Regions from separate parts of the Nitrogeniibacter aestuarii genome, predicted to be linked through region 2. Evidence: predicted binding sites of a transcription regulator. Region 2 holds the regulator's gene; each other region holds the start of a gene.
The links. The regulator FNR, encoded in region 2, switches genes on or off when oxygen is low (the NO sensors DNR and NnrR bind a similar motif). The targets are predictions, from matches to a motif close to TTGANCTAGNTCAA.
Positions count from the first base shown of each region.

Region 1: the regulator FNR is predicted to act here: its motif matches at 2,117-2,130, upstream of J0W34_RS20660 (OmpW/AlkL family protein).
Region 3: the regulator FNR is predicted to act here: its motif matches at 2,816-2,829, upstream of J0W34_RS10370 (bifunctional acetate--CoA ligase family protein/GNAT family N-acetyltransferase).

Region 1 is NZ_CP071321.1:4,431,414-4,442,101, reverse strand. It holds gene J0W34_RS20670 (PepSY-associated TM helix domain-containing protein) at 1-1,006, shown strand, start outside; gene J0W34_RS20665 (DUF3325 domain-containing protein) at 999-1,319, shown strand; gene J0W34_RS20660 (OmpW/AlkL family protein) at 1,440-2,045, opposite strand; gene nifE (nitrogenase iron-molybdenum cofactor biosynthesis protein NifE) at 2,273-3,670, shown strand; gene nifN (nitrogenase iron-molybdenum cofactor biosynthesis protein NifN) at 3,680-5,086, shown strand; gene J0W34_RS20645 (NifB/NifX family molybdenum-iron cluster-binding protein) at 5,049-5,522, shown strand; gene J0W34_RS20640 (SoxR reducing system RseC family protein) at 5,519-5,935, shown strand; gene J0W34_RS20635 (NifX-associated nitrogen fixation protein) at 5,969-6,430, shown strand; gene J0W34_RS20630 (CCE_0567 family metalloprotein) at 6,584-6,802, shown strand; gene fdxB (ferredoxin III, nif-specific) at 6,805-7,077, shown strand; gene J0W34_RS20620 (hypothetical protein) at 7,083-7,418, shown strand; gene J0W34_RS20615 (hypothetical protein) at 7,421-7,837, shown strand; gene J0W34_RS20610 (glutathione S-transferase family protein) at 7,834-8,427, opposite strand; gene J0W34_RS20605 (pyridoxamine 5'-phosphate oxidase family protein) at 8,424-8,975, opposite strand; gene J0W34_RS20600 (LysR family transcriptional regulator) at 9,082-10,017, shown strand; gene J0W34_RS20595 (hypothetical protein) at 10,285-10,688, opposite strand, start outside.
Region 2 is NZ_CP071321.1:1,425,119-1,435,806, reverse strand. It holds gene J0W34_RS06635 (heavy metal translocating P-type ATPase) at 1-565, opposite strand, end outside; gene J0W34_RS06630 (MerR family transcriptional regulator) at 648-1,064, shown strand; gene J0W34_RS06625 (rhodanese-like domain-containing protein) at 1,055-1,438, opposite strand; gene J0W34_RS06620 (sulfite exporter TauE/SafE family protein) at 1,517-2,224, opposite strand; gene hemN (oxygen-independent coproporphyrinogen III oxidase) at 2,280-3,671, opposite strand; gene fnr (fumarate/nitrate reduction transcriptional regulator Fnr) at 3,800-4,543, shown strand; gene J0W34_RS06605 (hemerythrin domain-containing protein) at 4,587-5,126, opposite strand; gene J0W34_RS06600 (SirB2 family protein) at 5,147-5,518, opposite strand; gene J0W34_RS06595 (NnrS family protein) at 5,529-6,710, opposite strand; gene J0W34_RS06590 (Crp/Fnr family transcriptional regulator) at 6,826-7,518, shown strand; gene J0W34_RS06585 (hypothetical protein) at 7,506-8,756, opposite strand; gene J0W34_RS06580 (DUF2249 domain-containing protein) at 8,743-9,000, opposite strand; gene J0W34_RS06575 (hemerythrin domain-containing protein) at 8,997-9,443, opposite strand; gene J0W34_RS06570 (oxygen-binding di-iron domain-containing protein) at 9,592-10,332, opposite strand; gene J0W34_RS06565 (methyl-accepting chemotaxis protein) at 10,353-10,688, opposite strand, start outside.
Region 3 is NZ_CP071321.1:2,254,285-2,264,972, reverse strand. It holds gene J0W34_RS10375 (PAS domain S-box protein) at 1-2,760, shown strand, start outside; gene J0W34_RS10370 (bifunctional acetate--CoA ligase family protein/GNAT family N-acetyltransferase) at 2,939-5,626, shown strand; gene J0W34_RS10365 (DNA-3-methyladenine glycosylase I) at 5,690-6,265, shown strand; gene J0W34_RS10360 (D-hexose-6-phosphate mutarotase) at 6,285-7,133, shown strand; gene J0W34_RS10355 (tetratricopeptide repeat protein) at 7,221-8,084, shown strand; gene J0W34_RS10350 (hypothetical protein) at 8,074-8,442, opposite strand; gene J0W34_RS10345 (Tex family protein) at 8,574-10,688, shown strand, end outside.

The sequences.
Region 1 (10,688 bases), 1.7 Mb from region 2:
GCCGTTCCACTTCTTCTTCGCGCTGACCGGGCTGGTGATCTTTGCCGGCACGGTGTACTTCCCGACCAGCCAGACCCTGCTCAAACCCCTGCACAAGCAGCATGAGGTGCTCGAGGCGCAGCACACCGGGCTGCCGCATGAACCGGCCGGCATCGCCGCGCCGCTGGCCTCGGTCGACGCCATGGTGGCCGAGGCCCGGCGCCGCTGGGCAGCGCGCGACATGCCGGGCCACGTGGGGTTGCTCACCATCGAGCATCTGGGAGACGCCAACAGCTATGTCAGCCTGTATCGCGCCGGCAGCGACCAAGTGGCGCTGGTCGGGCAGGCCATCCACTTCAAGGCCAGTACCGGCGAGGTGCTGCGCGAGGAACCACCGCCCAGCGCGGTCGGGCACATCAACGAATTCCTCACCGGCCTGCATCTGCAGCACTTCGAACACTGGCTGCTCAGATGGCTTTACGTGCTGGGCGGGCTGATCGGCTGCGTCTGCATCGCCACGGGCTTCATCTTCTTCGTGGGCAAGCGCAGGCGCATGCATGCCGACACCGGCAGTCAGGGCGCACGCGTGGTCGATGCGCTGGCGGTGACCACCGTCACCGGCATGGTGATGGCGGCCGTGGGCATGCTGGTGGTCAATCGTCTGTTGCCGCCGGAGGTGGACGGCAAAGGGGCGTGGGAAAAACTCGCCTTCTGGGGGCTGTGGCTGCTCACCCTGGGGCATGCGTGGCTGCGCAGTCGGCCAGTGCTCAAGGCGCGCATGAACCCGGCCTGGCGGGAGCAATGCCGGGCCATTGCCTGGCTCGCCCTGATGGCGGTCGGCCTGAACTGGCTGACCACCGGCGACCATCTGATCAAGACGATGGTGACCGACCCCTACTGGGCCGTGGCCGGGGTCGATCTCGCGTTGCTGGCCACTGCCGCCGTGAGCATCTGGGCGGCACGAAAACTCGAAGGGCGGCAACAGCTTTGCGTCTCATCCACCGTCGCGGAGGGGGCCCATGGCTGAAGCGATCTGGTTGTGTCTGGCCGCCCTCTGCGCCGTCGCCGGCATGGGCTGGCTGGCCCTCAGTCTGGAGGTGCACTGGCGTCAGGTGGTGGGGCGCGACGCGGTATTGTGCGGGGGCGTTGCCGTGCGATTGCGCCGTGCCGGCGGGCTGGCGCTGGTGCTCTGCGCGGTGTGCTGCTTCATCGCGGATCGACCGTCGATGGCGGTGCTTGTCTGGTGGATGTTGCTGGCGGGCGCCGGCCTCCTGATTGCGCAGGTGCTTGCCTGGCGGGCGCACTGGCTCAGGCCGTTGGCGTTTCCGGCCCGGGGGTGATCCCGTTGCCGGGCGGGCAGCACGAGCCGGCGACGGACGAAAAAACGGGGCGCCAATGCGCCCCGAATCGGTCAAAGCAAGGGAGTCGAGAGGGAGGGTGACGCCCCGTGACCGGCGCTCTCAGAACCGGTAACCGACACCGATACCCACCAGCCACGGGTCGATGTCCAGATGGGTGAGTTTGTTGCCGTTGATGCTCACGTCGGTGCCCATCTTGATCTTCTTGACGTCCACGTTCAGGTACCACTGGTCGGCCAGTTTCACATCCATACCCACTTGCAGGGCGAGGCCGACGCTGCTGTCTTCGGTCTCCAGACCCATGATCAGCTCGTCATTGGTGAACAGGGTGTAGTTCACGCCGATACCAACATAGGGGCGGAACTGGGCTTCGGGCATGAAGTGGTACTGCAGCAGCAGGGTGGGCGGCAGTTGCTCGACGGTACCCAGGTCGGTGCCGTTGAGCTTGACGTTGTGTTCCTGCGGGTAGGTGAGCACCAGCTCGGCGGCGATGTTGGGGGTGATGAAGTAGCTGATGTCCACTTCCGGGATCACCTTGTCGCTCACATGGATGTCGTCTTTGCCCGCGAGGCCGGCAATGGCGTCGGACTTGTTGGCGGTGTCGATATTTACGGCACGTACGCGGACCATCCAGTCGCCCTGGGACTGGGCAAAGGCGGGGACGCTCAGGGTGGCGGCGATGGCAGCGACAAGCAGGGTTTTCTTCATGATCTGGCCTCGGTACAGGTGATTTGAAATCAAGCTTGGCGGCGACTTTAACCATTTCGTTATAAGGGTTAATGATCTGTATCAATGTCGACATCGCGACTCAAGGCGCGTTTGCTGCGAATTGTCGTGTTTGTGACATGGGGGGTGAACATCAGAATCCATTGAAAACAATGGCTTGGCGTTGGCACCCTACTTGCTAAATCTCCACTGCAACCGTGGAGAACGCCATGAAAGCCAGCGATATCCAGGCCCTGCTCGACGAGCCGGCCTGCAGTCACAACACGAAAGAGAAGTCCGGATGTGCCCGCCCCAAGCCGGGTGCGGCGGCCGGTGGCTGTTCGTTTGACGGCGCACAGATCGCCCTGCTGCCCATTGCCGACGTGGCGCACATCGTCCACGGCCCCATCGCATGTGCCGGCTCCAGCTGGGACAACCGGGGCACCCGCTCCTCCGGCCCGCAGCTCTATCGCATCGGGATGACCACCGACCTGTCCGAGACCGACGTGGTCATGGGGCGCGGCGAGAAGCGGCTGTTTCACGCCATCAAGCAGGCCATCGAGAGCTACGCGCCGGCGGCGGTGTTCGTCTACAACACCTGCGTGACCGCGCTGATCGGTGACGATGTGGAGGCCGCCTGCCGAGCCGCCACCGAGCGCTGGGGCGTGCCGGTGGTGCCGGTGGATGCCGCCGGCTTCTACGGCACCAAGAATCTGGGCAACCGCATCGCCGGCGAGGCCATGTTCAAGTACGTGGTCGGTACCGCCGAGCCCGAGCCGGCACCGCCGCGCATCGACGGGCGCCCCACCTACGACGTGAACCTGATCGGCGAATACAACATCGCCGGCGAGTTCTGGCATGTGCATCCGCTTTTCGACGAGCTGGGCTACCGCATTCTGTGCACCCTGTCGGGGGATGCCCGTTTCCGCGAAGTGCAGACCATGCACAAGGCCGACGCCACCATGGTGGTGTGCGCCAAGGCCTTGCTCAACGTGGCGCGCAAGCTCAAGGACAACCATGGCGTGCCCTTCTTCGAGGGCAGCTTCTACGGCATCGAGGACATGAACGCCGCCCTGCGCGGCTTTGCGGAGCTGATCGGTGACGAAGACCTCAAGACCCGCACCGAGATCGTCATCGCCCGCGAGACGGCCGCGGCCATGGCGGCGCTCGAACCCTGGCGGCCCCTGCTCAAGGACAAGCGCGTGCTGCTCTACACCGGCGGTGTGAAGAGCTGGTCCATCGTCTCGGCCCTGCAGGATCTGGGCATGAAGGTGGTGGCCACCGGGACCAAGAAGTCCACCGAAGAAGACAAGGCGCGCATCCGCGAGATCATGGGCGACGACACCAAGATGATCGAGGACGGCAGCCCCAAGGCCCTGCTCGATGTCTATCGCGAATACAAGGCCGACATCCTCATTGCCGGGGGCCGCAATCTCTACACCGCCCTGAAGGCCAAGATTCCCTTCCTCGACATCAACCAGGAGCGGGAATTCGCCTACGCCGGTTACGCCGGCATGGCCGAGCTGGCGCGCCAGCTGGCGCTTTCCATGAACAGCCCGGTGTGGGAGGCGGTCCGCCGTCCTGCGCCCTGGGGCCAGGGCACCAGTGGCGCCCTGATGAGCGCGTGAGGCACGAACATGGCTGACATCATCCCCACCAAGAAAGCGCTGGCGGTCAATCCGCTCAAGGTGAGCCAGCCCGTGGGCGCCTCGCTGGCCTTCCTCGGGCTCGGTCGCTCGATGCCGCTGATGCACGGCTCGCAAGGCTGCACCGCCTTCGGCAAGGTGTTTTTCGTGCGCCACTTCCGCGAGCCGATCCCCTTGCAGACGACGGCCATGGATCAGGTCTCCACGATTCTGGGTGCCGACGACAACGTGGTGCAGGCCCTGCACACGCTGGCCTCGAAAACCCGGCCGGATGTGATCGGGCTGGTGACCACGGGCCTGTCCGAGACCCAGGGCACGGACATCCATCGCAGCGTGCGCGAGTTTCGCAGCCAGTTTCCGGAGTTCGATGACGTGACCGTGGTGCCGGTGAACACGCCGGACTATGTGGGCTGTTTCGAGTCGGGCTTTGCGCTGGCGGTGGAGGCGATCATCGACACCCTGGTGCCGACGAGCAACCTGGCCGGCAAGCGCCCCAAGCAGGTCAATGTGCTGGCCTCGTCCATGCTCACCCCCGGTGATGTCGAAGCGATCCGCGAATGGATCGAAGCCTTCGGCATGCGTGCCGTGGTGTTGCCCGATGTGGGCGACTCGCTCGACGGGCACCTCACCGACCAGGCCTTCCAGCCGCATGCCCCCTACACCCTGGGCGGCACGCCGCGCGCCGAGATCACGGCCATGGGCGAGTCGGCCGCCACGCTGGTGATCGGTCCGTCGCTCTACAAGGCGGCCGACCGGCTGCGTGAGCGCACCGGCGTGCCCGACTACCGTTTTGACGGACTGATGGGGCTGGACACCTGCGATGCCTTCACTCTGGCCCTGGCGGAGATTTCCGGCAAACCGGTGCCGGCACGTATCGACCGCCATCGTGCCCAGTTGCAGGACGCCATGGTCGACGCGCATTTCATGCTCGGCTTCGCCCGTGTGGGTGTGGCCGCCGACCCCGACCTGCTCAGCCAGATCACCCGCTTCATGACCGGTATGGGCGCCGAGATTGTCGGCGCCGTCAGCCCCGCCAAGGGCCCGGCCCTGGCCGACCTGCCGGTCGACCAGGTGCTGGTCGGTGATCTGGAAGATCTCGAAAAGGCGGCGCGCAAGGGCGGTGCCCAGTTCCTCATGACCAATTCCCATGGCGCCGAGACCGCGCACCGGCTCGACGTTCCACTCATGCGCATCGGCTTTCCCCAGTACGACCTGGTGGGCGGCTATGCACGCACCTGGGTGGGCTATCGCGGCTCGCGCCAGGCCCTGTTCGACCTCGCGAACCTCATCCTGGGGGCACACCATGAAATCGAAGCCTATCGATCCATCTACCGCGCGTCCGAAGGCGCAGGAGAAACCCATGGCGAACCGGCGACTGCAGCTGGCGTGGTCCATTAAGGAGGAACCGGCCGTGACGATTCGAGTTGCTTTTGCTTCCACCGACCGGGAGCGCGTCAATCAGCACTTCGGCTCGGCCGAAGCCTTTGCCATCTACGACGTGGAGCCCGGCAAGGCCAACCTCGTCGGCTATGGCGAGTTTGCCGCCGAAGCCCAGGACGGTAACGAGGACAAGCTGGCCGCCAAGATCGGCTTTCTGGACGGTTGCCAGGCGGTGTACGTGATGGCCGTGGGGGCCTCCGCGATCAAGCAGTGTCTGGCCCGTGGCATACAGCCCATCCGCTGCGATGAGGTGGACGAGATCCGCATCCTGCTCGAAGAGCTGTCCACCGCCATGCGCGAGGGCGGCACCCCCTGGGTGGACAAGGCCATCGCGGCGCAGAACCGGTCCGAAGACCGATTCGCGGACATGGCCGACGAAGGGTGGGATGGATGAATGCACGTCTATCACACCCCGGCATTGTCCAGGCCATCGAGGGGCGCGAGGCGCTCGTGGTGGTGGACACGGGCGGCTGCAGCGCGTGTGGGCACGGGAGCAGTTGCGGGGTCGGTCAGGTCGCCAAAGGCCTGCCCGCCACCGTGCTCCGGGTGCCTGCGACGCGCCAGCTGCGACCAGGCGAGCACGTGACGGTGAGTGTGCCGGTGCGCGCGCTCACCCTTCAGGCCCTGCTCGGCTACGTATGGCCGGCCATCGGGCTCATGGTCGGGGCCGGCATCGGCAATGCCACCGGCTCGGACACCACCGCCATCGTCGGTGCCGTGGGCGGTTTCCTCGGCGCCATGACCATCGGACGTGTCGCCCTGCGGGTGATTCCTGCCCTGCGGGTGACACCCCGATTGGACGATTGAAACGCATTTCAACTTTTGTGAAGGAGCAACACCATGACTGACGTGGTCGCAGACGATCCGATCCTCGAGACGGATTTCATCAAGGAAATGTCGCGCCAGATGCGCGCCCTGGACACCTATGGCACCTATGCCGGCTACTCCATCGAGAAGCTGCTCGACCCGTTCGTGCTCACCAAGGAGAAGAAGGCCGATATCCCCATCGTGGGCGACCCTGACGAAGAGACCCTGGCGCGCGTGAAGTGCTTCTACAACGCCATTGCCGTGCTCATCGAGAAAGAGTGCCGTCAGCTGGCCGTGCCGCTCATCCATCTGACGCATGAAGGGTTCGGCCGTGCGCTGATCACCGTGGGTTACCTGGTGGTGATCGACAAGACCCTGCGCGATGTGCATCGCTTCGGCTTCCCGACCCTGTCCAAGATGAAGGACGAGGCCGACAAGCTGCTGTCGATCGCCATCGAGCGTATCGGCAAGCACCCGGACGTGGCCGGCATGTAACGAAGGGGCGCCGCTCCCTCTCCTTCAAGGGGAGGGTGGGGATGGGGTTTTCGCCCGGGAATCACTGATGAGACCCATCCCCCACCCGACCTCCCCTGGAAGGGGGAGGCGCAAGCGGCGAACGCATCAACAACCGATCAAAGGAGTCATCCAATGACCGACGAAGAACTCAAGGCGCTCGAGAAAGAGGTCAAGAAGCTCAAGCGCATCTCCGCCGAAAAGGCCTCCGAACTGCACGATCTCGTTGAAGATCGCCTGCCGGCGGCCTACGACGATATCCCCGTCATCGCCCAGACCACCTACGATGCCTGCAAGGCATGGGCCGATGCCAACGCGCGCCTGCAGGCGGCGCTGAGTGAAGTGGCGAGCTGATCATGATTACCGGACTGACCCGTGGCGGCGAGGCGTGGACCCCCACCTTCGTGGATGCCCTCAACCAGGAAAAGTGCATCGGCTGTGGCCGGTGCTACAAGGTGTGCCCGCGCAACGTGCTCGACCTCGTGGAGCGTGAGCTCGACGATGACGACGAGGACGAAGACGACGACAACATGATGGTCATGGCCATCGCCAACGGCGCCGACTGTATCGGCTGTGGCTCCTGTGGTCGCGTCTGCCCGAAGGACTGTTACACCTACACCTCGGCCTGATGGACGTGCCCTCTCCCCAGGTGGGTGCGGCGGTCTGCGAGGCCATCCGTACGCAGGTGGCCAGGCTCGGCCTGTCCATCGGTGACGAGCCGAGCTGGGCGGCTGTGCAGCTGAGCGAAAAGACCGATCCCTTCTCGAAGGAATCGTCCCTGATCGCCACCTGGCGCGGTAGCGCACGCTACGGCACCGCCACCTTCTTTGCCGATGGCCGGGTGTTCGCCGAATACCAGGTGCTGCAGCCGCATCCGCGGCTGGCGGGCCAGTTCGTCGAGGCGGTTCAGGTGTGGGGCACGCCCGACGCCCTGCGCGGTGACGTGGTGCTCATGGAGATGCCCGCCTGACCATGTCGCTCACGCCCCGCCTGATCCTGCTGCACAAGCAGAAGACCAGCGCCATGGTGCGCTTCCTGTGCCTGCCCGACGGCCTGCTGGCCTTCGAGCCCATGCCGCCCGAGGCCAGCCTTCGTGACGAAGACTGGTCGTCTCCGGTGGACATCCACCCGGCGGCGCATGCGCGGGCGGCCGCGGTGCGCCTGGGCTTGCCCGAATCGGCGGTGGAAGCCGAAGGCGAGTTTCGCGCCTGGGTGGCCACGGCCGAGGGCGATGTGCCCGTGCTCATGGGCTTCTTCGCCCTGGAAGACCCGCCCTTCGAGGCGGCTGGCCACGCTGGCGGGCGCTTCATCAACATGATGGACGCGCGCCGCCTCTCGACGCTGGATCAGCAACTGATCCGTCGCGCCTACGAGCACGTGCTCGGTTAGATCGCCGGCATGCCGATGAAGCCCGGCAGCGCCTTGATGCGTTCGATCCAGGCGCGGATGTTCGGGTACGGCGCCAGATCCACACCGCCCTCATGCGACAGTGCCACGTAGGGCATCACCGCGCAGTCGGCAATGGTCGGGCGACCGTTGGCCAGCCAGTCATGCGCGCTCAGATGCGCATCGATCAGCGGCAGGACGCGGTCCGCGCGGCGCAGGGCGTCGGCCTTGTCCAGCGCGTAGCCGAACTTGTCCACCAGGCGCGCGGCGCCGGGGCCGTTCTGCACTTCATTGGCCGAGGTGGACAGCCACTGGGCGATGTTTGCCTGGCCGAGGGCTTCGGCGGGCCACCAGTCGGTCTTGCCGAATTTGCTGGCCAGGTAGATGAGAATGGCCTGCGAGTCGCGCAGCACCACGTCTGCATCTTCGAGGACGGGCACCTGACCCCACGGATTCAGTTCGATCAAGGGCGCGCGCTTGTGCTCGCCGCCCGGCAAGTCGACCGGCGTCACGGTGAGCGGAATCTGCGTCAGCGCCGCAAACAGGCGCACCTTGTAGCAATTGCCCGACAGTTCCAGATCATAGAGTTTCATGGGGTCTCCTCCGTGGTTGAAGGCCCCGTACGGGGCGAAATGTATTGGTTGCAGTTCCAGTCGAAGGCGTGCACGTCGAGCACCATCACGCGTTCGAAGGGCTGGCCGTGGGGTACGGCGAGGCGGTCGAGCAGGTCGAAGTCCGCCACCTCCCGATCGACCACGCGGATCTCGGCCAGCACCTTGAGCCGCCGGCGCGCGTTGTAATCGACCATGATCAGCGCCGCCCGGGGCGAGTGCTGCAGGTTGCCGACGCTGATGTACTGCCGGTTGCCCGGGTAGTCGGCAAAGGCCAGCGTGTGAGCGTCGATCACGCGCAGGAAGCCCGTGGCGCCGCCCCGGTGCTGCACATGGGGCCAACCGGTCTCGCTCACAGTGGCCAGGTAGAAGCTGTCGCGCGCCGCGATGAAGCTGCGCTCCCGTTCGCCCAGCACCACGGGATCGGCAGGCGTTGCCGCGTCGGGCAGGGTCAGGCGGTGTCCGTTGTAGGTTTCCTGCACGCGCTGAACCGAGCGGGTGTAGGTCAATCGGGCGAAATGGGCAGGCATGGCGCTCTCCGGGACTCGGGCACCACCATCATCATTGCTCAGTGATCCAGAATAAATGCCATGATCTGCATTTGATTACTCCGCAAATCGCACTAATTGGCGCCCTATGGACAAGCTCAAAGCCATGACCGTGTTCGTCGGCATCGTCGAAGCCGGCAGCCTGACCGCCGCGGCTGAACGCGCCGGCAGCTCGCTGGCCTCGGTGGTGCGCCAGCTGGCGGCGCTCGAACACACGCTGGGCGTACGCCTCATCAATCGCACGACCCGGCGCATGGCGCTCACCGACGAAGGCCGGGCGTATTTCGAGCGTTGCCGACGGCTGCTGGCCGACATCGACGACATGGAGCACGCGCTCACCGATCGGGAGCAAGCCCCGGCCGGCCGTTTGCTGATCACCGCGCCGGTCATGTTCGGGCGCCTGCATGTGGCGCCCATCGTCAGCGACTTTCTGGCCGCGTTTCCGGGCATGCGCGCCGAGCTGATCCTGCTCGACCGGGTGGTCGACCTGCTCGACGAAGGCTTCGATCTGGCGGTGCGCATCGGGTCGTTGCCCGACTCATCGCTGGTCGCCGCCCGGCTGGGGGAGACACGCCGCGTGCTCTGCGCCAGTCCGGGCTATCTCCAGCGCCACGGAGTGCCGACGGTGCCGGGCGATCTGGCGGCTCAGCGCGGCCAGCATCAGATGGTCGGCTTCGCCCGCTTTGGCGCCATGGGCGAGTGGGTCTTTCAGCAGAACAACCAGCGGGAGCGGATCGCCCTGCAGGAGCGCTTTGCCACCAATCAGGTCCCCGTGGCGCTCGACGCCTGCCTGAAGGGCCTGGGCATTGGCCGCTTCCTCGGCTACCAGGTGGCCGACGCCCTGGCGGATGGCCGTCTCGTGTCGGTGCTGGATGACTGGATGCCACCGCCCGAGCCGGTGCACCTGCTCATGCCCTCGGGCCGCCTCATGTCGTCGCGTGTGCGCGCATTCGTGAACTGGGCGTCGCCCCATCTGCGCGCCGCAATCTCCGCCCGCAACGCAGGGCCTGCGACGGCGGATTGAGCGAGCCGATACGGGCGCTGGACCGTCTACAGCAACGGCATCGGCCATCAGGAACACGACCGCCAAGTGCGAATTGCTCGAGGACATCATGGTGTTGAAGGCGAAGGTGCTGGTGGGGGAGTCTTTGAGGGGGCGGTGAGGATGGGTGAGTCGCGGCAATCGACCCGCCGAGGATAACGGGGCTCGCTAGAGGCCAGGTTGCGCCTCATTGCGGACGTTTAACGCAGAGTGAAGAGGCGACGACAGCCGCCCCGCTTGCCGGTCGAGTTAGCCACGACGCATGCTAAATATGAACTCACCTAAGCGCTCCTGTCCCTGGATTCGCGGCATGTCGTCGACACGACCGCTGATGTTTGTTCCATCAAGATGCCAGCGTAGGTGCTCCCTCCACCACGCCGGGAGATCAGAGCCAGTGCACGCGATGACTTCGTTTGCAAAGTCTGGAGCAAACGAGGGGCATGACATTCCTGGGCGCCACCAGTGAATATCAGGCATTGCAAAAACACCATCACGCACGGGAATTGACCAAACAAACAACTTCCCATTCTTTTGACGAAGCAACATCAGCTTCGATGGTGACTGATTGTTTGAAACCGGGTTTTCGACAATTTTGAACTGCTCAGGGGCCAGGCTTGGAACCTTGATCCTTGGAAGCGCCGCGATGGCCTGCT
Region 2 (10,688 bases):
AGAACATGAACGGCATTTGCGCCACGAGCGGCAAGGTAAGCACAAGCGCGATGAAGAACCGGTTACGCTCAGCCGTCCACAGGGCGACCTTGCGGGCTTTTTCCTGTGTGCGGCTGTCGTCGCCGTGGGGGTGCGCCGTGAACCCCGCCTTCTCGACGGCAGCGAAGATGTCGGATAGGACCACGTCCCAGGGCCGGTAGTGCATCTGCGCTGTTTCGGTGGCGAAATTGACGGTTGCCTCTTCGACGCCATCGACCCGGCCCAGGACTTTTTCCAGACGGGTGGCACAGGCGGCGCAGGTCATGCCTTCGATCGCCAGTTCCTGGTGCGTGTCAGGCACCTGAAAACCCGCTTTGCGAATGCTGTCGACCACCTGGTTACGGTCCGTCTCGCTGCCATCGATGCGGACGCGCGCGCGCTCGGCGGCAAGATTGACCTGAGCGTCCACGCCCGGCAATCGGTTGAGAACACGCTCGATGCGCGAAGCGCAGGCAGCGCAGGTCATGCCTTCAATGGGCAGATCCAGTTGCTGTGGTGCAGTGGCCAGGGGTTGGGGTGCGTTCATGATGAACTCCGAACCATTCAATGGATATGAGTCTAAACTCCGTACCTGAGTACAGAGTCAACACACTTTCAACGGGGTTCGCATGTCATCGATGACCATCAGCCAGTTGGCCAAGGCGGCCGACGTCGGGGTCGAGACCGTACGCTACTACCAGCGACGCGGTCTGCTGCCCACGCCGGCGCTACCCGGCGGCAGCATCCGCCGCTACGACCAGAACGTGCTCTCCCGCCTGCGCTTCGTCAAGCGCGCTCAGGCCTTGGGATTTTCGCTCGACGAGATTGCCGAGCTGCTGGATCTCGACGAGCACGAGGACCGCACGCTGGCCAGACAGATCGCCTCTGAAAAACTGATCCGCATCGAAGCGCAGATCGAACAACTCCAGTCCATGAAGCAGGCCCTGGCCGAGCTGGTGATCTGCTGCGCGCATGGCAGCGAGGCCCAGCCCTGCCCCATCCTGCATACGCTCGCCCATCCGGACGAGCCGGCCGATCAGTTGTAATCGATTGCGGGCGGCTTGTCGGTCGGATAACCCGCTTCGGCCCAGGCATCGTAGCCGCCACCCATGTTCACGGTATTGGTCACGCCCATGTCCGCCAGGGTTGCCACGGCCAGCGCAGAGCGACCGCTGGTCTTGCAGTAGACCACAATGGGTGTGTCCGGCTGATTGAGTTCGGGGGTGGCGGCCAGTTTGAATTCCAGCAGACCGCGCGGCAAGTTGATGGCGCCCGGTACATGCCCGTTCTCGAATTCGCCAGGTTCGCGCACATCGAGCACGACCGCGCCGCTCTGGATCATTTCGCGGGCGTCGACCACGGACACTTCCTTGATCTTGGATTTGGCCTCGACGACGAGGTCATGACTGGTTTTGGCCACGGCTTACTCCATTAGAGAAACTGAATATAGACATGATAGCGCGCCTTTCCATGTCGTGCGCCGCAGTGCCCTTTCCCTTCAGGTGTGGCAGACCACCCCACTCCACAAGGCCGCACCCAGCGTCGGGGCGTTGATCAGGCCATAGACGCCAAACGCCAGGACGAGAATGCCGGAGCCCGTGCGCACCCAAGTATTGCGCGTGATACCTCTCAGACGCTTGAGCAACATGCCGGCCAGCAACAGGTTGGGCAAGGTGCCAAGACCGAAGGCCAGCATCAACCCTGCCCCTCGGGCCGCCGACCCGGTGACCAGTGCAGTGGCAAGCACCGAGTAGATGAGCCCGCACGGAATCAGCCCCCACAGCAATCCGAGCGGAAAGGCTTGCGCTGGCCCACGCGCCGGCAGGAAACGCCGGGTGAGTGGTTGAACACGCTTCCAGATGCCATGCCCTGCTTTTTCGATGGGAGCCAGCAACTTGGTGAAACCGGTGAGGTACAGGCCGAGTGCCACGAGCATGACGTTGGCGAGCACATACAGCGTCATCTGGACCGGCAGAAAGTTGTCAAACAACAAGCCCACCGAGCCGATGGCCCCGAGCAGGGCCCCGAGCGCCGTATACGTGGTGATGCGGCCGAGGTTATAGGTGAGATGGATCGGCCACTGGCGCTTGACCTGCCCGGGGATCTGAACGGTCAGCGCGCCCACAATCCCGCCGCACATGGCGACGCAGTGCGTTCCACCGAGCAGGCCAATGAGAAAGACAGCGAAGTAACCGGTTTCGGGCATGGGACATCAGAACGAGACGACAGGCCGCGAGCCTAGCACGCGACCTGCCCCAGCGTCAGATCACCTTGGAGTAGCGGGCCCGTTCGCGATCGGCGCGCAGGTACTTGTCGAAAACCATGGCAATGCCACGCACCAGCAGGCGCCCGGCAGGCTCGACGGTGAGCCACTCGTCACCCACGGTCACCAGGCCCGATTTGGCCATGGCGCGGAGGTCTTCGAGTTCGGCCGCGAAGTAACTCTTGAAATCGATCATGTGCGCCTGTTCGAGCGCAGGAATCGACAGCTCGAAGTGGCACATCAACGCCTGAATGATCGAACGGCGCAGCAGATCGTCCTGGGTCGCCTCGATACCGCGCAGCACAGGCAGGCGATCCTGATCGAGGGCGTCGTAATACTCGTCGAGCGTTTTCACGTTCTGTGAATACGTTGGGCCCATCTTGCCGATGGCCGACACACCGAAGGCCAGCAGGTCACATTCGGCGTGCGTGCTGTAGCCCTGAAAGTTTCGATGCAACCGGCCCTGGCGCTGGGCGATGGCCAGTTCATCGTCCGGCTTGGCGAAGTGATCCATGCCGATGTAGACGTAGCCCGCCTCGGTCAGCCGGCGAATGGCCAGTTGAAGGATCTGGAGCTTGGTGTCGGCACTGGGCATGTCGGCCGCGTCGATGCGCCGCTGGGGTTTGAACAGCCCTGGCAGGTGAGCGTAGCTGTAGAGTGAAATGCGGTCGGGTGACAGTTCAAGCACCTGCTGCAGTGTGCGATTGAAGCTGATCACATTCTGTTTGGGCAAGCCGTAGATCAGGTCCATGCTGATCGACTGAAAACCCGTTTCGCGCGCGGCATCAAGCACGAGCTTGGTCTCGTCGAAGCTCTGTACCCGATTGACCGCTCGCTGAACATCGATGTTGAAATCCTGCACGCCGATGCTCATACGATTGAAACCTGCTTCTGCGAGCATCGCCACGGTGGCGTAGTCGACCTTGCGCGGGTCCACCTCGATCGAATATTCGCCGTCGGGCAACAGCGTGAAATGCTGTCGCACGATGGTCATGAGCTCGCGCATTTCGTCATGCGACAGGAAAGTGGGCGTACCACCGCCCAGATGGAGCTGGATCACCTCCCGGCTTCCATTAAGGGCAGCCGCTTGCATGGCCACTTCTTTCGCCAGGTATTTCAGATACTTGGCGGAACGACTGTGGTCCTTGGTGATGATCTTGTTGCAGGCACAGTAGTAGCAAATGGTGTTGCAGAACGGAATGTGGAAGTACAATGACAAGGGTCGGCTCAACCCCCCGCCCGCGCGCTGTCCAAGCCAATCGGTTAGCGCGTCGGCATTGAAGGCTTCGACGAAGCGGTCCGCTGTCGGGTACGACGTGTAGCGTGGGCCATTGACGTCGAATTTGCGGATCAGGTTCGGGTCGAATACAAGTTCTTTCTGGTTGTCCATGATTTGCGGCTTCCTCGATTGGAGCCTACCATCTCAAAAACCCGCCCCAACTGAGTTGACGTGGATCAACGGGGCTTGCCGGACAGCCCCGGAACAAGCAACTGGAAGTAAGACGGAGAGAGAGCTGAATGCAACGCGGCGCCATCATCAAGGTCACGGCAGCGGACCTGAAAACCGCCTGTTCCCAGTGCAATCTGCAGGAGTTATGCCTGCCGTTTGGACTCGAGAACGGCGAGATCGAGCAGCTTGATGAACTCATCGGCAGCCGTCGAAAGGTGAAGCGTCACCAGCACCTCTACCGCGCCGGCGATCATTTCGAGGCCATTTACGCTGTGCGTTCCGGGTCTTTCAAGACCAACGTGCTCTTCGAGGACGGGCGGGATCAGGTCACCGGCTTCCAGATGTCCGGCGAGATTCTGGGTCTGGATGGCATCAGCACCGAGAACCATACCTGCGATGCGCAGGCGCTCGAAGACAGTGAAGTGTGCATCATTCCTTTCGACAAGCTCGAAGAGCTGTCACGGGAGGTCGAGTCACTTCAACACCAGTTTCACAAGGTGATGAGCCGCGAGATCGTGCGCGATCACAGCGTCATGATGCTGCTCGGGTCCATGCGTGCCGAGGAGCGCCTGGCAGCGTTCCTGATCAACCTGTCACAGCGCTTCACTGCACGCGGTTTCTCCGCAGCCGAATTCCACCTGCGCATGACGCGCGACGAAATCGGCTCCTACCTCGGTCTGAAGCTGGAGACCGTATCTCGGGCCTTCTCCCGTTTCCAGGATCAGGGGCTGATTTCGGTGCAGCAAAAACACATCAAGATCCTGGATATCGATGGCCTCAAGGCCCTGCTCAACAATCAGTCGAGTGCCTGATTGAGCCTCAATCAATGAAAACGGGCGCCTCTGGCGCCCGTTTTCATTGATGGCTACCGGTTCGCCGTGCCCGCATCCGCTCGCTCATCTGACGGATGTCCGCGTCGGTCAGAATATTGGCTGCCAGCGGAAACAGCTCGTTGTCTTCCCGATCGAGGTGATTGAGGTACTGCGCCGAAAAATTTGCCACCACGTCTGCGTCGAGCTGATCACTGTCACCCGACGCCACCATCACAAGCTGCTCACGCAGTTGCGCCCAGGTGGCTTCCAGCGCGCGATGGTCGTCCTTGATCCAGGCAACCAGGCGCCGGATGCGCTGGCGGACATTCGCCGGGCAGCGTTCGAGCAGCACCGGGAACAAATCCTCTTCTTCATCCTGGTGATGGTTCATCGCACCGAGGTTGAAGTAGCGCATGACATTGATTGCCGCCTGCTGCGCATCCTTGTCAGCGCCGTGATCGGGCAGCCAGCGAATGAGCCGGTCCAGCGTCTGAAGATTCGCCCTCACCCGCCCGTGGCAGGCGGACAGGATTTCAAGCGGTTCGTCCAAGGCCGGCGCCACAGGAATGAGCGATTCGGTCATGCTCTTTTAGACTCCGAAACTCAAGCGAAGAAGCCGGCGGATGACTTGCTGAGCGCCACCGACACGATCCAGCCAAACGTGATCAAGGCCAGCACGAATGCAGCGATCCGTACCTGGCGCGTTTTCCCACGCTTCAGTGCTACGGTACCGAGGACGATGTAGATGAGCAAGCCGACCACCTTCGCCCACACCCAGTCGGGCACCGCGTCGTAGTAACTCACGAGCGCGATCGCACTCCCCAGCAGTACCGTATCGACCACGTGCGGCAATACGCGACTGAGCTTCGCCTTGAGCTGCGGCGCCTCCGTCATCATCCAGAACCCACGGACCACAAAGCCCAGCAGGCTCAATGCGACGCATGTCATGTGCAGGTGTTTCAAGGCCATGTACATCGTTAGTTTCCTATCCGGCTTTTCCATCCACGCGCGGACGGACAAAGCTTGGAAGATACCGCAAAGTCCACAGCACAAACACGCACAGCCACCCGGTCGAGGCCGCCACCAGCCACAGGGAACGCCCCGGCATCAACTCGGCCAGAATGCGGACAACGACCACCAGCTGCAGCGCCCAGCACAGATACCAGGTGAGCCCGTCGGCAGCCAGTGGCGCGCCCGAGTGCCCCAAAGTGACCCGCGAGACCATGCCGATGACCAGTACCGAAAACATGCCGATGACCAGCGCGTGCACCGGTGCCAGGCCCAGGGCACTGATGCCGAACCACGGCAGCAGGGACTGAAGCCCGAACAAGGCCATGCCGATCCAGAACCAGGCAAAGCCCACATGCAGCATGGCCAGCAGCTTCACCTTAAAGCTGTCGAACAGACGCCACTGCGAGCTCAGCCATAGCCCGAGCACCGCCATCGGCAGATCAACAAGCCAGCGCCACGCCGCCAGATCCATCCGGTTCAGCAGACCGTGGAGGACGGCACCGGCCAGCAGCACCCACAGCGCCCAGGCCGGGCGAACCATCTGGTAATCGGGCAGTACCGAGTTCGAGAAGAAAGGCACCATGCGGTGACACACGCACAGAAAGATCGGCAGCAGGAACGCAAACAATCCGATGTCGATGGCCCACAGAGCCCAACGACCATCTCCATCTAGCGCCATTCCAATCAGCAAGACCCAGCCCACCCAGCCGGCAAAGAGCGCCAGCCACGCGGGCATGGCATGCAGGCGCCCGCGTCCGGGGAGAAGTGCAATCGGCAGCAAACGCACGCACACGCCAGCCCACCCACACGCAACCACGAGCAGCCCCCCCACACGCAGCGCCGGGACCACGAAGCCGGCGTAAAGCAACAGCCACCCGGTGGTCAGCGCCACCCAGATCCATGCGTAGTCACGGCGCGGAAGATCCGGCTGATTCTGCCAGCGCGGTATGACGGTCAACAAGAACCCGAAGATGAAGAACGGGAACACCCCGTAAATGAGCATCAATGCATGCCACCACACGGCAGGCCATGGCCAGTCAAGCCCCCCGTCGCGCGTGCGCAAGACCAGCTCGATCCACCAGGGCAACATCACCAGCACGCTCTGTAGCATGCCGGTGAAAAACATTCCTCGATGCGGTGTTGCGAAGAGGATCATTCGTTGGGCGGGTGCATCAGTCATGTTTTTCAGGCACAGTCAGTGAGTTAAACAAGATCAAAATAGAGATCAATCCCGCGTGTTAGAGTCTCGCGGATCAACAAAGGTTGGACCCATGAGCCAAAACAAGATCGACATCCCCGGGCTGCTCAGCCGCATGCCCTTGTTCAGTGCCATGTCGGCCGAGGACATCGAGCAGATTGCAGAGAACACGCGCGAGAAACGTCTGAAGAAGGGCGAAATGCTCTTCCAGCGTGGCGACCACCCCCAAGGGTTTTATTACGTCATCTTTGGCCAGATGAAACTCGCCTTCTCCTCGCCGCAGGGCAATGAGAAGGTGGTCGAGATTCTGGGTGCGCATCAGAGCTTTGGCGAAGCGGTGATGTTCATGGACCGGCCCTACCCCGTTTTCGCTGAATCCCTGGGCGACACCTTGTTGCTGCACGTGAGCAGCGAGGCTGTTTTCGATCAGATCGAGCACGATGCCGGGTTTGCCCGGCGCATGCTCGCCGGTATGGCCATCCGGCTGCACAGCATGGTACGCGACGTGGAATCCTATTCCCTGCGCTCGAGCACCCAGCGTGTGATTGGCTATCTGCTTCAGCAATCGCATGCGGCCCCGTGTCAGGAAGGCGAGCAAACCATCGATCTGCCCACCAGCAAGCAGGTGATTGCCTCCCGCCTCAATCTCACGCCCGAAACGCTCTCGCGGGTTTTCCACGATCTGTCGGAAAACAAGCTCATCACGGTCCAGGGCAAGCAGATCATGTTGCATGACGTGGCCAAACTCAGCCGCTACGACGGCTGAGAGAGCGTCGCCAGTGCGCGCTGGGCATGACGCCCGACGCGCATGAGCTGGGCCAGCAGGAGCAGGCTGGCCGCACCGATGGCAACCCCTGCCCCCAGCCCCATCGGGCTCCAGAAAGCGGCCAGTCCGGCCATCACCAGCCCACCGGAATGCACCCACCAATGCCAGCGCATGAGCGGCTGATTGAGCATGCGCGTCATGGGCGGCACCTGTGACAGGCGCGGCTGCAGGAACAGCCAGAGGATGAAGGGCACGATCTTGTAGAGCATGCCTGCAATCAGCGACACGAACGCCCCGTACAGCACCAGCACACCGGCCGCCACGCTGATGCGTGGATCGTTTTCCCCCAGCAGGACAAGCAGTGACAGCCCCCCCCCGAGCAGGACGCAGCTCATGGCCTGGCGCCACAGGCTCAGCGTCAGGTCGGTCTTGGCGCGACGCCGCCGTCGCTGCCGGTCGAGCGTCATCACCGCAAACCCCATGACCATGACGACGGCCGGAATCCACGCCAACGGATGCGTCGCTGCGGCACCGAGCACCAGCGCGCCAGCGAGCGCCCAGGCGAAGGCTCGACTGAACCACGCCGGATACGCGGGCGTCAGCTGAAACATGGGGACCACCAGATAGGCCGTCGCGGCCACAAGCAGACCACCCCAGCCGACCAGACCACCGGCCACGTGAAGCTGCGACCATTGCAGCGGCTCAAGCCCCAGATAACCGCCACGTGCGGCGGCCATGCTCAGACCGATCGCGACGGTCACCCCCAGCCAAAGAACCGCCAGACGCAACGCGGAGACTGTCGGCCCACGGGCCGGGGTGCGCAGCAGCGCCAGGGCCGAGGCAAGCATGAACACCAGCACCGCCAGCGTCAGCAACACGCCGCCAGCCGCCAGCCAAGCCCCATGACTGGCGTAGAACCCCCACGCCAGGCCCAGTGCCCCCGCGAAGCTCCCCACATGCACGGGCCATACCAACCAGTGGGGCCGCCATAGATTGGCCCCCGCGGCGACCGGCATGAGCTGGAACAGCGCACCGAGCATGACCTGCAACATGAAGCCCGCCGTCACCAGATGCGTGAGCGCCAGCGTTTGCGGCGTCCAGCGCGACACGAACACCTGATCGAACCGGAACATCATCAACAGGGCGGCCAAAAACAGAAAGATCGGCGCGCCATAGAAAAACCGCAGGGGTACGGACAGTGGTGGCGCCTGCTCGAAGGACAGTTCAGCCGTCGCCATGAGCCTGATCAGCCTGGCGTATCAGAATGTCGAAGGCGCCGTCGTCGCGTGTCTTTACCTCGTAGGTGTAGCCATTGTTCACCAGCATGTCGTAGAGCGGCGCGGGCTGCCGCGGAATGATCAGCAGCAAGGTACCGCCCTCAGGTAGCGCATCGAGCGCCTCCAGCGTGCGCTCCAGCGGTTCTGGCGGGAGCATGGCACGTGCATCGACAACGAGATCGGGTGTGCGCGTCGGGCTCATCATGCAGCCTCCTGCGCCAGCGACTCCACGCCGGCCTGAACGTCGGGTTCGGCGCCGACGGAATCTTCGACCATGGGATAGAGGATGTTCTCTTCCTTCATGTTGTGCTGCTGCATGAGGATGAGCAGGGTTTCTGCTGCGTCGGCGAAGGCGTCAGCGTCCTGAGAGCTCGCGGCGTCATTGAGTGCGGCCACCAGCTGGCGCATCTGGTCGTGCTCGCTACGCATGACCTGAGTGGGCCCACCGGTCATGCTGGTGCGCCGCTCGAAGGCGGGAAAGAGCACATCCTCTTCGAGCGCGAAATGCTGCAGCAAGGCCTCGACGAACTGATGTGTCTGCGCATGGCAGTCGGGCCAGCGGGCGTCTTCCGCGGCGGCCTCCGCTTTGGAGAAAAGCAGATCGCATCGCGCATGGTCTAGGCGCATGGTCTGGGCCAGAGGTTTCATTGGATTGACTCCGAAAATGTCACTGGGGTTATGGCCCATTCTGGCGATTTGGGCTCGCCCGACATTGACCGGCATCAACCGGACTGCCCACTCGATGACAAAAGGGCAGACCGGAGGCCTGCCCTTGCTCGCGTGAGGTGGGTCGGTGTCAGTTGCTGGCGACACCGACCTCCAGTTCGCGGAACCAGTCGATGAAGCGATGCACGTCCTTGCCACGATAGATGGCACCGTGCTGTGGGCACAGCATGTCCACGTCGAGCATGGCCACCCGGTCGCACCACTGGTTCTTGGCTTTTTCGGAGCCCATCCAGCGCTTGTGAAAGCCTTCCGCATAGCGGATGTGCTGATCAAAATCCTCAACGAACAGATCGTCCTGGCCCTCGGGCAGCATCGCTGCGCCTACATCGCCGGAAAACAGGATCTTCGCCTTCGGATCATACAAATGAAAATTGCCGGACGAATGCAGATAGTGTGCCGGCAGGGCGTGCAAGGTCGTGCTGCCCAGATCGATCTCGATCCCTTCGTCGGGGATGCTCTTGAAGGTCTCGGCACAGCCGCCGAAATGCGGCAGAAATGAGGTCCACAATCGACTGGTGTAGCACTTGAGATCGGGGTTGAACTCAAGCCACAAGGCCAGCGACGAAACGATGTCCGGGTCCTGGTGCGAAGCGAAGACGGCCTTGAGCGCCTGCGGATCACAGACCTGACACAGGGCAGAGAACACGGCCGGAAACACCTCGATGCCGCCCGGATCACACAGCAGCAACTCCGCGCCGCTGCGGATGATGTATTCGTTGGTATCGATGATATAGCCGGGCTTGTCCGGATCGCGCACGATGGCGAACCACTGGTGCTCGCCTTCATCGAAGATGCAACGCGCATGCTTCATGTGTATTTCCTTACGTGTGTTCAGGTCAGGCGCAGATGGCGCAGACGCTCGAGCGATTCCTGAATCAGGCAGATGACGTCGCCAAAGTCGCTGGACACCTGCATGAGCGAGGCGCTGAAGTTGCCCCCGTAGGCGGCTTCGATCTTTGCCGACCTGGCGAGTACTCCGCCCAGTTCTACCAGCTGAGCCGTGTCGTCCAGGGATCGACGCAGGCGCTTGTCGAGCGCACTCAGACACCCCTGTTTATCGGCCAGTTGCTCATGCCCCCGCTGCTGGACGCGCGCCTCACCGCTCACCGGCTCGGGACAGCGCTTGACGGCCTCGTCCAGAATGCCGTTGAGCCGCTTCTGCTGTAC
Region 3 (10,688 bases), 830 kb from region 2:
TCTGCCACCTTGACAGCCATTCCCTGGCTGACGGCTGCCATTTTTGGTGCAGCCGTGCTCGCGGCGCTGGTTCTGCTCGGATTTCGCTACCTGCGTACGTATCACTTTGCCTCCGAGTTCGCCAAGCGTGCCACCAAGGTGGCCGAGTTCAACCAGACCCGGCTTCTCGATTTCGTCGAACAATCCAGCGACTGGCTCTGGGAGACCGACCGCGAGCACCATTTCACGCTCATCAGCAGCGGCATCCGCAGCGTTGCCAACATGGACCCGGACACACTGGTCGGTCAGGCGCCGTGGGAGCTCCCCGGCGATGAAACCGACGCCAACACCTGGCGCAATCTGAAGCTGCGCATGGCAGGCCACCAGAACATCAGTGTGCTTGTCAGCCGTCGCGACCTGAGCGATGAAGTGCGCCATCTCGAGTTCATCGGCAAGCCGCTCTTCGATGGCGAACTGTTCATCGGCTACCGCGGCATCGGGCGGGACATCACCCAGCGAATCGACGCCGAGCGCGACCTGCGTACCAGCGAAAGCCGTTTCCGCACCCTGATCGAAACCTTCTTTGACTGGTATTGGGAACAGGACGCGCAGTTTCGCTTCACCCGTGTCCTCACCAGCCCGAACAACCCGATCCAGCTGGGTGAATCGGAGACTCTCGGGCAGACCCGATGGCAACTGGTCGGCGCGAGCGAAACGGCACCGGAATGGGCAGAGCACATCGCCACACTGCACGCGCATGAACCGTTCGACAACTTCATTTATCAACGCACGCTCCCCAATGGACGTCGTGTGTGGTTCTCGATCACGGGCCGCCCGACCTTCGATTCATCCGGGCGGTTCTCAGGGTATCGGGGCGTCACCCGGGATGTGACGCAGGAGCACGAGACCCGGCATGCGCTGATCGAGAGCGAAGCGCGCTACCGCACCACCTTCGAACAGGCGCCGGTCGGCATCACCAACGCCAATCCCGAGGGCTGCATCGAGAGCGCCAACCACGCCTTTGCCCAGATGCTCGGCGGGGATCCGGCCTCACTCATCGGTCGGACGTTGAAGGAGCTGACGCATCCGGCCGATCGGGATGAGGACATCAAGTTCTTCAGCGCGCTCAAGGATGGCCGGATCAACGCCTACACCCGGGAAAAGCGCTTCGTCCATCTATCGGGGCAGGATGTCTGGGCCACGGTCGCCGTGAGTGCGCTGCGTGATGAGGCCGGCGACCTGCGCACCTGTATCGGCATCACCCAGGACATCACGGCCCGGGTACACGCAGAACGCCAGCGCCATGCGGTTGAAGAACGCTACCGCCGGCTGGTTGACGTCTCGCCCGACGGCATCATCGTGCATCGCGATGCCCGCATCATCTTTGGCAACCGAGCCGCCTTGACGATTTTCGGTATCGACGACGTCAATGAGCTGGTGGGCGAGCCGCTCGATCGTTTCTATGTGGACACCACCAACCCGCTGACCGTGCCAACCGAGGCGATCCACGGCGCCCAGCTGCCGATTCGTCACCGCCAGATCGTGCAGCCCGGCGGCGATTGCAGAGACGTGGAGATCACGAGCGTCGTCACCCAGTTCGACGACGGCCCGGCCATCCTCTCGCTGGTGCGCGACGTCAGTGATCGCAAGGCCGCCCAGCTTGCGCTCCAGCAAAGCCGGACGCGCTACAAGGAAGTGGTCGATTCGATCAACGAGGTGATCTTCCAGACGGATCTGAACGGGTGCTTCATCTTCCTGAACCCGGCATGGACGCGAACCACCGGCTTTCCGGTCGAAGAGAGCATCGGCCAGCCGCTCACCGACTACGTGCATCCCGACGATCGCGATTTTGGCCGCGTCAAGCTCGAAGCGGTGCTGGCCTCGCTCGACAAGGAATGCGAATGCGAATTGCGTATCCGCAACATGGCGGGCGAACTGCGATGGCTCGAAGTCCACGCCCGGCCGGTCTATGACGAGGTGGGCACCGTAACCGGCGCCACCGGCTCTCTCGACGACATCACGGAACGCAAGGTCGCCGAATTGACCCTGCGCAACGTGAATATGGAACTCGAGGCCCGCGTGCGTGCAAGAACGGCGGAACTCGAAACATCGAACCGCGAGCTTGAGGCCTTCTCCTACTCGGTGTCGCACGACCTGCGCGCACCACTGCGTGCCATCGATGGTTTTTCGGTGATTCTTCAGGAAGACCTCGACCCGCAGCTCGACAACACCGCCCGAACCTATCTGCAACGTATTCGCACGGCCACCGGGCGCATGGCCCAACTGATCGATGACCTGATCGAACTGGCTCGCCTCACGCGCCAGCCGCTGCGCAGAAACAACATTGACCTGAGCCAGATGGTCACCGACGTCATCAATGAAATCCGCATCACGGACCCCGACCGCACGCTGGTGACCGACATCGTTCCCGGGCTCACGGCCAATGCAGACCCCACACTCATGCGCGTTGTCGTTGAAAATCTGGTTCGCAATGCCTGGAAGTTCAGCAAAGGCAAGCCGGTGTCGCGCATTTCCTTCTTTGCCACCCGCACGGATGACGAGGTGCAGTTCTGTGTGGAGGACAATGGCGTCGGCTTCGATATGGAGTACGCCAGCAAGCTATTCGTCCCCTTCCATCGGCTGCACCCGAACAGCCAGTTTGAAGGGTCGGGCATCGGGCTGGCGACCGTTCAGCGCATCATCGCGCGTCATGGTGGCAGGATTTCAGCCCATTCGGTCCCCGGTGAAGGCGCTCGCTTCAGCTTCAGTATCGGGCACTGATGTCGATAGCGGTGTGTGCGAACTGCCACACCTTTCGACATTTGCTACAACAAATCTGATCTGTGTCATCCCTCGAAATGATGCATTGCACTATGCTCTTGTTTGCTGCAATGCAATATCCATCGATCGCTCGGTGCTGTGACCGAGCCAAAACGGCAGTCCTGAAAAGGGACGAGACATGAAAGAAAAGCACTATCTAACCCCGCTGTTCGAGCCCAAATCCGTCGCCATCGTCGGTGCCAGCGAGCGTGAAGACGCCATCGGCACTGTCGTTCTGCGCAACATGAAAGACGGTGGGTTCAAGGGCCGCCTGTTCGCCATCAATCCCAAGCACCAAGAAGTCCAGGGTGTCCCTTGCTATGCCTCGGTTGAAGACGTGCCACAGCGCCTGGATCTGGTCGTCATCGCCATTGCCGCGCAGAAGATCCCTTCGGTCATCGATGCCTGTGGCCGTGCCGGCGCCAAGGCCGCCATCATCATGTCGGCCGGCTTTTCGGAAACCGGCCGTCGCGGCGCAGCGCTTGAGCGATCCATGCTGGAGACGGCGCGTCGTCACCGTATTCGCATCCTCGGCCCCAACTGCCTGGGCATCATGCGCCCCGAGCTGGGCCTGAACGCCACTTTTGCCCATGGCCGTGCGCTACCCGGCTCCATCGGTTTCATCTCCCAGTCCGGTGCGCTGTGTACCGCGATTCTCGACTGGGCACGCCCGAACAACGTGGGATTCTCCTCCGTCATCTCCTTGGGCTCGTCGAGCGACATCGACTTCGGCGAAGCCCTGGAGTTCATGATTTCTGACCCGCGCACCGAGAGCATCTTTCTTTACGTCGAAGGGGTTCGCGATGCGCGCCGCTTCATGAGTGCGCTGCGCAGCGCCGCCCGTGTCAAACCGGTGCTGCTCATCAAGGTGGGTCGCCACCCCGAAGCCTCGCGCGCCGTGCTCAGTCACACGGGCGCCGAAGTGGGCGAAGACTCGGTTTTCGACGCCGCAGTGCGCCGTGCCGGCGTCATCCGCCTCTACAACCTGGGCCAGCTCTTCGCCGCCGCCAACGCCCTGTTCTCGCACTTCCGCCCCCGTGGCAACCGCCTTGCCATCATCACCAACGGTGGTGGCCCCGGCATCATGGCGGCCGACCGGGCCGCGGACCTTGGCATCCCGCTTGCAGATTTCGCCGAAAGTACGCTGGAAAAACTCAACGCGGCCCTGCCCGCTACCTGGTCGCACGGCAACCCGGTGGATGTGCTCGGCGACGCCAATGTCGAGCGGTATCGCGCAGCCATCAAGGCGGTGCTTGAGGGGCCGAATGTAGACGGTGTCATGGTCATGCTGACGCCGCAGGCCATGGCCAATCCGACCGAAGTGGCCAAGGCACTGATCGAGGAAGAGCGCAACGCCGACAAGCCGGTCGTCACCTGCTTCATGGGCGAAGAGATCGTCACCGAAGCCCGCAAGCTCTTCGATGGCGCCGGTATCCCGACCTTCCGCACCCCTGAGCCTGCGGTCGAGTTGTTCAGTCACATCTCGGCCTACTACCGCAACCAGAAGCTGCTCGCTCAGACGCCGGCATCGCTGACCGAACTCAACCCGCCTTCGATCGAAAGCGCACGCCTGGTCATAGAGACGGCACTCAACGAGCGCCGCAAGGTGCTGAACGAAATGGAATCCAAGGCCATTCTGGCCGCCTTCCGGATTCCCATTGCGCAAACCGTTGTCGCCCGCTCCGCCACTGAAGCCATGGTGCTGGCCGAGGAGATCGGTCTGCCGGTGGCCATGAAGATTGATTCGCCCGACGTCAAACACAAGTCGGACGTGGGTGGCGTTCGCCTCAATCTGACCAGTCTGGCCGCCGTCCGCACGGCCTATCAGGAGATCCTGGAAGGCGTTCGCAAGGCACACCCCGAAGCCCATATCAACGGCCTGGCCATCGAGCCCATGATTCGCAAGCCCAACGGCCGCGAGCTCATGGTCGGCGTGCGACGCGACCCGGTCTTCGGGCCGATCATCACCTTCGGCGAAGGCGGCACCCGTGTCGAAGCTGACAAGGACCGCGCCATTGCCCTGCCACCGCTCAACACCTATCTCGCCCGCGACCTGATTCGCTCCTCACGCGTCAGCAGCTACCTGGACGAGTTCCGCAACATGCCGCCGGTGAACATGGAGGCGCTCGAACTCGTTCTCCTGCGTGTCTCGGAGATGGTGTGCGAATTGCCTTGGATGAAGGAGCTGGATATCAATCCGCTCATCATCGACGAGGACGGCGCAGTGGTTGTCGACGCGCGTATCCACGCCGACAACGTCTCGCCAACGGCCGATCGCTACGACCACATGGCGATTCACCCGTATCCGCAGCACCTCATCTCGCACTGGACGGTGCCCGACGGCACGAAGATCACGATCCGTCCGATTCGACCGGAAGACGCGGAAATCGAGGCCGAGTTCGTCCGCAATCTGTCGGCCGAGTCGAAATACTTCCGTTTCATGAACACCATGCGCGAGCTGCCACCGGCCATGGTGGTGCGCCTCACACAGATCGACTACGACCGTGAGATGGCTTTCGTCGCCACCGTGGAGGTGGAAGGCAAGGAAACCGAGATTGGCGTCGCTCGCTATGCGGTCAATCCGGACGGCGAGTCCTGCGAATTCGCCATTGTCGTCTCGGACGACTGGCAGCATCGCGGGCTGGCCCGACGGCTCATGGGCGTGTTGATCGAGACCGCCCGCGATCGCGGCCTGGCCTATATGAACGGGGTTTTCCTCTCGAACAACGACCGTATGCTGCGCTTCGTGCAAAGCCTCGGTTTCGTGCTCTCGAACGATCCGGAAGACAATTCCATCAAGCTCGGCGTCCTGTCCCTGCAGGACTGACCTCCCCGACAGGCGAGCCTCGGGATAGAATGCCGTTTTGGCACTGCCCGAGGCCGCCTTTTCATGACATCCGGTTTACATCGATGCCCGTGGTGCGGCGACGATCCGCTGTACGTGGCCTATCACGACACGGAATGGGGTGTCCCCGAGCGCGACCCCGTCAAGTTGTTCGAAATGCTCACGCTTGAAGGCGCCCAGGCCGGCCTGTCGTGGATCACCATTCTCCGGAGACGAGAAGGCTATCGCACCGCGTTTGCGGGGTTTGACCCTGTCAAGATCGCCGCCTTCGATGAAGCCGACGTGAGCCGACTCCTTAACGATACCGGCATTGTTCGGCACCAGGGCAAGATCCGGGCGACCATCGGTAATGCACGCGCCTGGCTCAAACTGATGGAGCTCGACGGCGGCTTTTCCGAATGGATCTGGCAGTTCGTCGGCGGAGAACCGCGCATCAACCGTTTCGACACCCTGTCCGCAGTGCCGGGCAATACGCCGGAGTCGGATGCCATGAGCCGCGCGCTGAAAAAACAGGGCTTCAAGTTCGTCGGCAGCACCATTTGCTACGCCTTCATGCAGGCGACCGGCATGGTCAACGACCACATCATCAGCTGTCACTGCCACCCGTCACAGGCCAGCTGACACCAAAGGCGCATCACCTATGTACGCAAGCATCACCGAAACCGAACTCAAGGGCACACCCGTGCTCGCCGTCACCACCAAAGACGGCGCACAGGCGACCATCAGCCTGCTGGGTGGCCAGGTGCTTCACTGGAAGCCGGCCGGTGGCCGCCCGTGGCTCTATCTGAGCGACAACGCCGTGCTGGACGGAAGTGTCTCCATCCGCGGCGGCATCCCCGTGTGCTTCCCGCAGTTCGCCAATCAGGGCAGTCTGCCGAAACACGGCCTTGTGCGCACACGCATGTGGACCTTCATCGAACAGCGTGACGACAAGGATCACGTCATGCTCACCTTCGGTATCGCCAACAACCCCGAGACTGAAGCATTGTGGCCACACAGCTTCGACCTGGAACTCACCATCAGCGTGGGCGGTAGCCGGCTTGACGTGGAGCTTGCCATCACCAACAACGGCTACAGCAGCTTTGCATTCACCACGGCCCTGCACACCTATCTGCACGTGGATGAAGTAGAGCTGGCACGGCTCGAAGGGCTCAAGGGCAAGAAGTACAAGGACAAGCTCGATGGCGACGCCATCAAGACCGAGGCGCATGAAGCACTTGTTGTTGAAGACGCTGTTGACCGCATCTATGCCGATGCCACTAAACCCCTGCGTCTGATCGACGGCGACCGAAGCCTTCAGATCGTACACGAGCAGTTTCCGGACGTGGTGGTGTGGAACCCGTGGGAAGAGGCCACCAAGGCCCTGGCTGACATGCCTGACCGGGATTTTCGCCGCATGCTGTGTGTCGAAGCGGCGGTGGCCAGTCAGCGCATCGAGCTCGAGGCGGAAAACACATGGTGGGGTCGCCAGAGTCTCATCGACGAGTGAGCCCCCAGCGGGCGTCCACGTTCGTGGAGGCTTGAGTTTCCCCCGAGCGCCCTCAGTTAACCGGAACAGAATTCTTCAGAGTACGCCATGTCTGCATTCAGCTTCGACGTTTCGGCCATCGATTTCGACGAGAAAGTCGTTGCCGCCTCCCATCAGCAACCCGTGCTGGTCGATTTCTGGGCATCGTGGTGCGGCCCCTGCCGAAATCTGAAACCAATTCTTGAAAAACTGGCCGATGAAATGGGGGGTGCGTTCCTTCTCGCCAAAGTCGACACCGAAGCGGAACCGGAGCTGGCTGCCCAGTACGGCGTCCGCGGCATTCCGGATGTCCGAGCTTTCGTCGGCGGCCAGATGGTCGATGGCTTCACCGGTGCGCTGCCCGAAGGCCAGGTGCGGGCCTTCATCGATCGCTTGGCACCCTCCCCGGCGGCACAGCAACTCCAGGCGGCTGTCGAATGCCTGAACGCCAACGACGGCGCCAGAGCACTCGACTACCTCAAGGAAGCCGTCAAGGTCGCGCCCGACGATGTCAATGCCTGGCTCATGCTCATTGAGGTCCTCATTGGCGAAGGCCACCTGGAAGATGCCGAACAACTCATTCCGGCGATCGAGCCCAAGGTGGACGACAAGGCGCAGATTGCTGCCTTGCGCGCCCGGCTGGACATGGCCCGGGGCAGTGCCACCTCCGAGGAAGACCTGGCAGCACTGGCCACGAAGCTCGAAGCCAACCCGGACGATCTGGACGCGCGACTGGAACTGGCCGATGCCTGCATTGCACGTCACCGCTGGGAGCAAGCCCTGGGGCAGTTACTGTGGGTGGTTCAGAAGGATCGACAGTTCAAGGACGAAGCCGCCCGCAAGAAGATGATTCAGATCTTCGCGCTACCCGAGGTCGATCCGTCGCTGGTACGCCGCTTCCGCAGCGCGCTGTCTTCAACCCTCAATTGTTGAGAGCCTGCCCGTCGATGCTCACACGAGCACGAACGACACCTCCGTTCGGCTCGCCAATCGGCGCGTAGGTGATTTCACCCGAATCGAGCCTGCGTTGCAGGCGCTGCTTGGCCAATTCACTATCCGGGCGTGGCAACACCAGACCCTCAATGATGATTTTCGTCCCTTCGTAGTAGAAGCTCTCACCATTGATCGCATACGGTCGCTTCGGCGGCGGCGGTGCCGCCCGTTCCTGCTGGGGCGCAAGCCTGACGACCCCAAGGGCGGCGCTATCCGCCGCGTGAGCGGGTGTTGAACACACGGCCCCGATCACCACGCCGTTCAGCAACAATGTGTAAAGCGCCCTGCCCGCCAGCATCCAGCCTCTCCGTATGTAAGTGAATATATCCCACCAGTCTAAACGGTTTATCGGCGCAAGACTTGCGGGTCACCCGCCCCTGTAGCAAACTGCGCCGCTTCTTGGGCAGTCCAACCCCGTAGCAAAACACCATGCCAGCCAGCCTTGAACACCGCATTGCCACCGAACTGAATGTGGCCGAACGCCAGGTCGCCGCAGCGATCCGCCTGATTGACGAAGGCGCGACGGTCCCCTTCATTGCCCGTTATCGGAAGGAAGTCACCGGCGGACTCGACGACACCCAGTTGCGTCATCTCGACGATCGCCTGGGCTACATGCGCGAACTTGACGATCGACGCGCAAGCATCCTCGAATCCATCGACAGCCAGGGAAAGCTCGATCCCGCGCTCAGAGCCCAGATCGAGGCCGCTGACACCAAGCAACGCCTTGAAGACCTCTATCTGCCCTACAAACCCAAGCGCCGCACCAAGGCTCAGATCGCCCGGGAAGCAGGCCTGGCCCCGCTCGCCGATGCCTTGTTGAGCGACCCAGGCCTCGATCCCGAGGCCGTGGCCAAGGACTACCTCAACCCGGACGCCGGGATCGAGGACACCAAGGCGGCCCTCGACGGTGCCCGCCAGATTCTGGTCGAACAGTTCAGCGAAGACGCACAGTTGCTCGACACCCTTCGCGCCTACCTGTCCGATCATGGTCGCGTTGTCTCCAAGGTCGTCGACGGGCAGGAAACGGCCGGCGCGAAATTCCGCGACTGGTTCGACTTTGCCGAAGCGCTCAATGCCATCCCCTCACATCGCTTTCTCGCACTGCTTCGAGGGCGCAACGAAGGCGTGCTGAGACTGTCGATCGAACTTCCCGAGGTGCCCGAACCCGGTCAGCTGGGGCCGTGCGAGGGGCGCATCGCCCGTCATTTCGGCATCCGCAACGAAGGGCGGCCGGCGGATCGATGGCTGCTCGACACGGCCCGATGGGCGTGGACCGTGAAGCTCTCCGTCCATCTTGAGCTTGAATTGATGAACGCCGCCCGCGAGCGGGCAGAAGAAGAGGCCATCGCCGTCTTTGCCCGCAACCTCAAGGACCTGTTGCTCGCTGCACCTGCCGGCCCCCGGGCAACGCTCGGTCTCGATCCCGGGCTGCGCACAGGGGTGAAAGTTGCCGTCGTCGACAACACCGGCAAGTTGCTCGAGACCGCCACCATCTATCCGCATGAACCCCGTCGCGACTGGGACGGTAGCCTCGCGACCCTCGCCAGACTCGTCAAGACGCATGGTGTCGACCTGATTGCGATCGGCAATGGCACCGCGTCTCGCGAAACAGACAAACTCGCCGCCGAACTGGTCGGCCATATGGCCGACGCACGGCTGACCAAGGTCATGGTCTCTGAGGCGGGGGCGTCGGTGTATTCCGCCTCGCAACTGGCAGCCGACGAATTTCCGGACCTGGACGTGAGCCTTCGTGGCGCCGTTTCCATTGCCCGCCGACTTCAGGACCCGTTGGCGGAGCTGGTCAAGATCGACCCCAAATCCATCGGCGTTGGTCAGTACCAGCACGACGTCAATCAAAGTCGCCTGGCGCGCATGCTCGACGCCGTCGTCGAAGATTGCGTCAATGCTGTCGGTGTCGACGTCAATACGGCCTCCGCCGCCCTGCTCACCCGGATTTCCGGTCTGAACCGCACGCTGGCCGAGAACATCGTTGCCCATCGGGATGCCCATGGCGCGTTCGCCGACCGGAAAGCGCTCAAGGCCGTTCCCCGTCTGGGTGACAAGACATTCGAACAGGCAGCGGGCTTTTTGCGGGTCATGAACGGCAGCAACCCGCTGGACGCCTCGGCGGTTCACCCCGAGGCCTACCCGGTTGTCGAACGCATTCTTGCCGACCTCAAACGTAACGTGCGTGAGATCATGGGCGACTCGAAGGCCATCAAGGCCCTCGACCCGCGTCGTTATGCGGACGAAACCTTCGGCGAGCCGACGGTGAGGGACATTCTCCAGGAACTCGACAAGCCCGGCCGCGATCCGCGCCCGGCCTTCAAGACCGCCAGTTTCAAGGACGGCGTCGACAAACTGACCGACCTGGCCGAAGGCATGATGCTCGAAGGTGTGGTGACCAACGTCACCAACTTCGGTGCCTTCGTGGACGTGGGCGTCCACCAGGACGGTCTGGTCCATGTATCCATGCTGGCTGACCGCTTTGTGAAAGACCCGCACACTGTCGTCAAGGCAGGCGACGTGGTGAAAGTGAAAGTG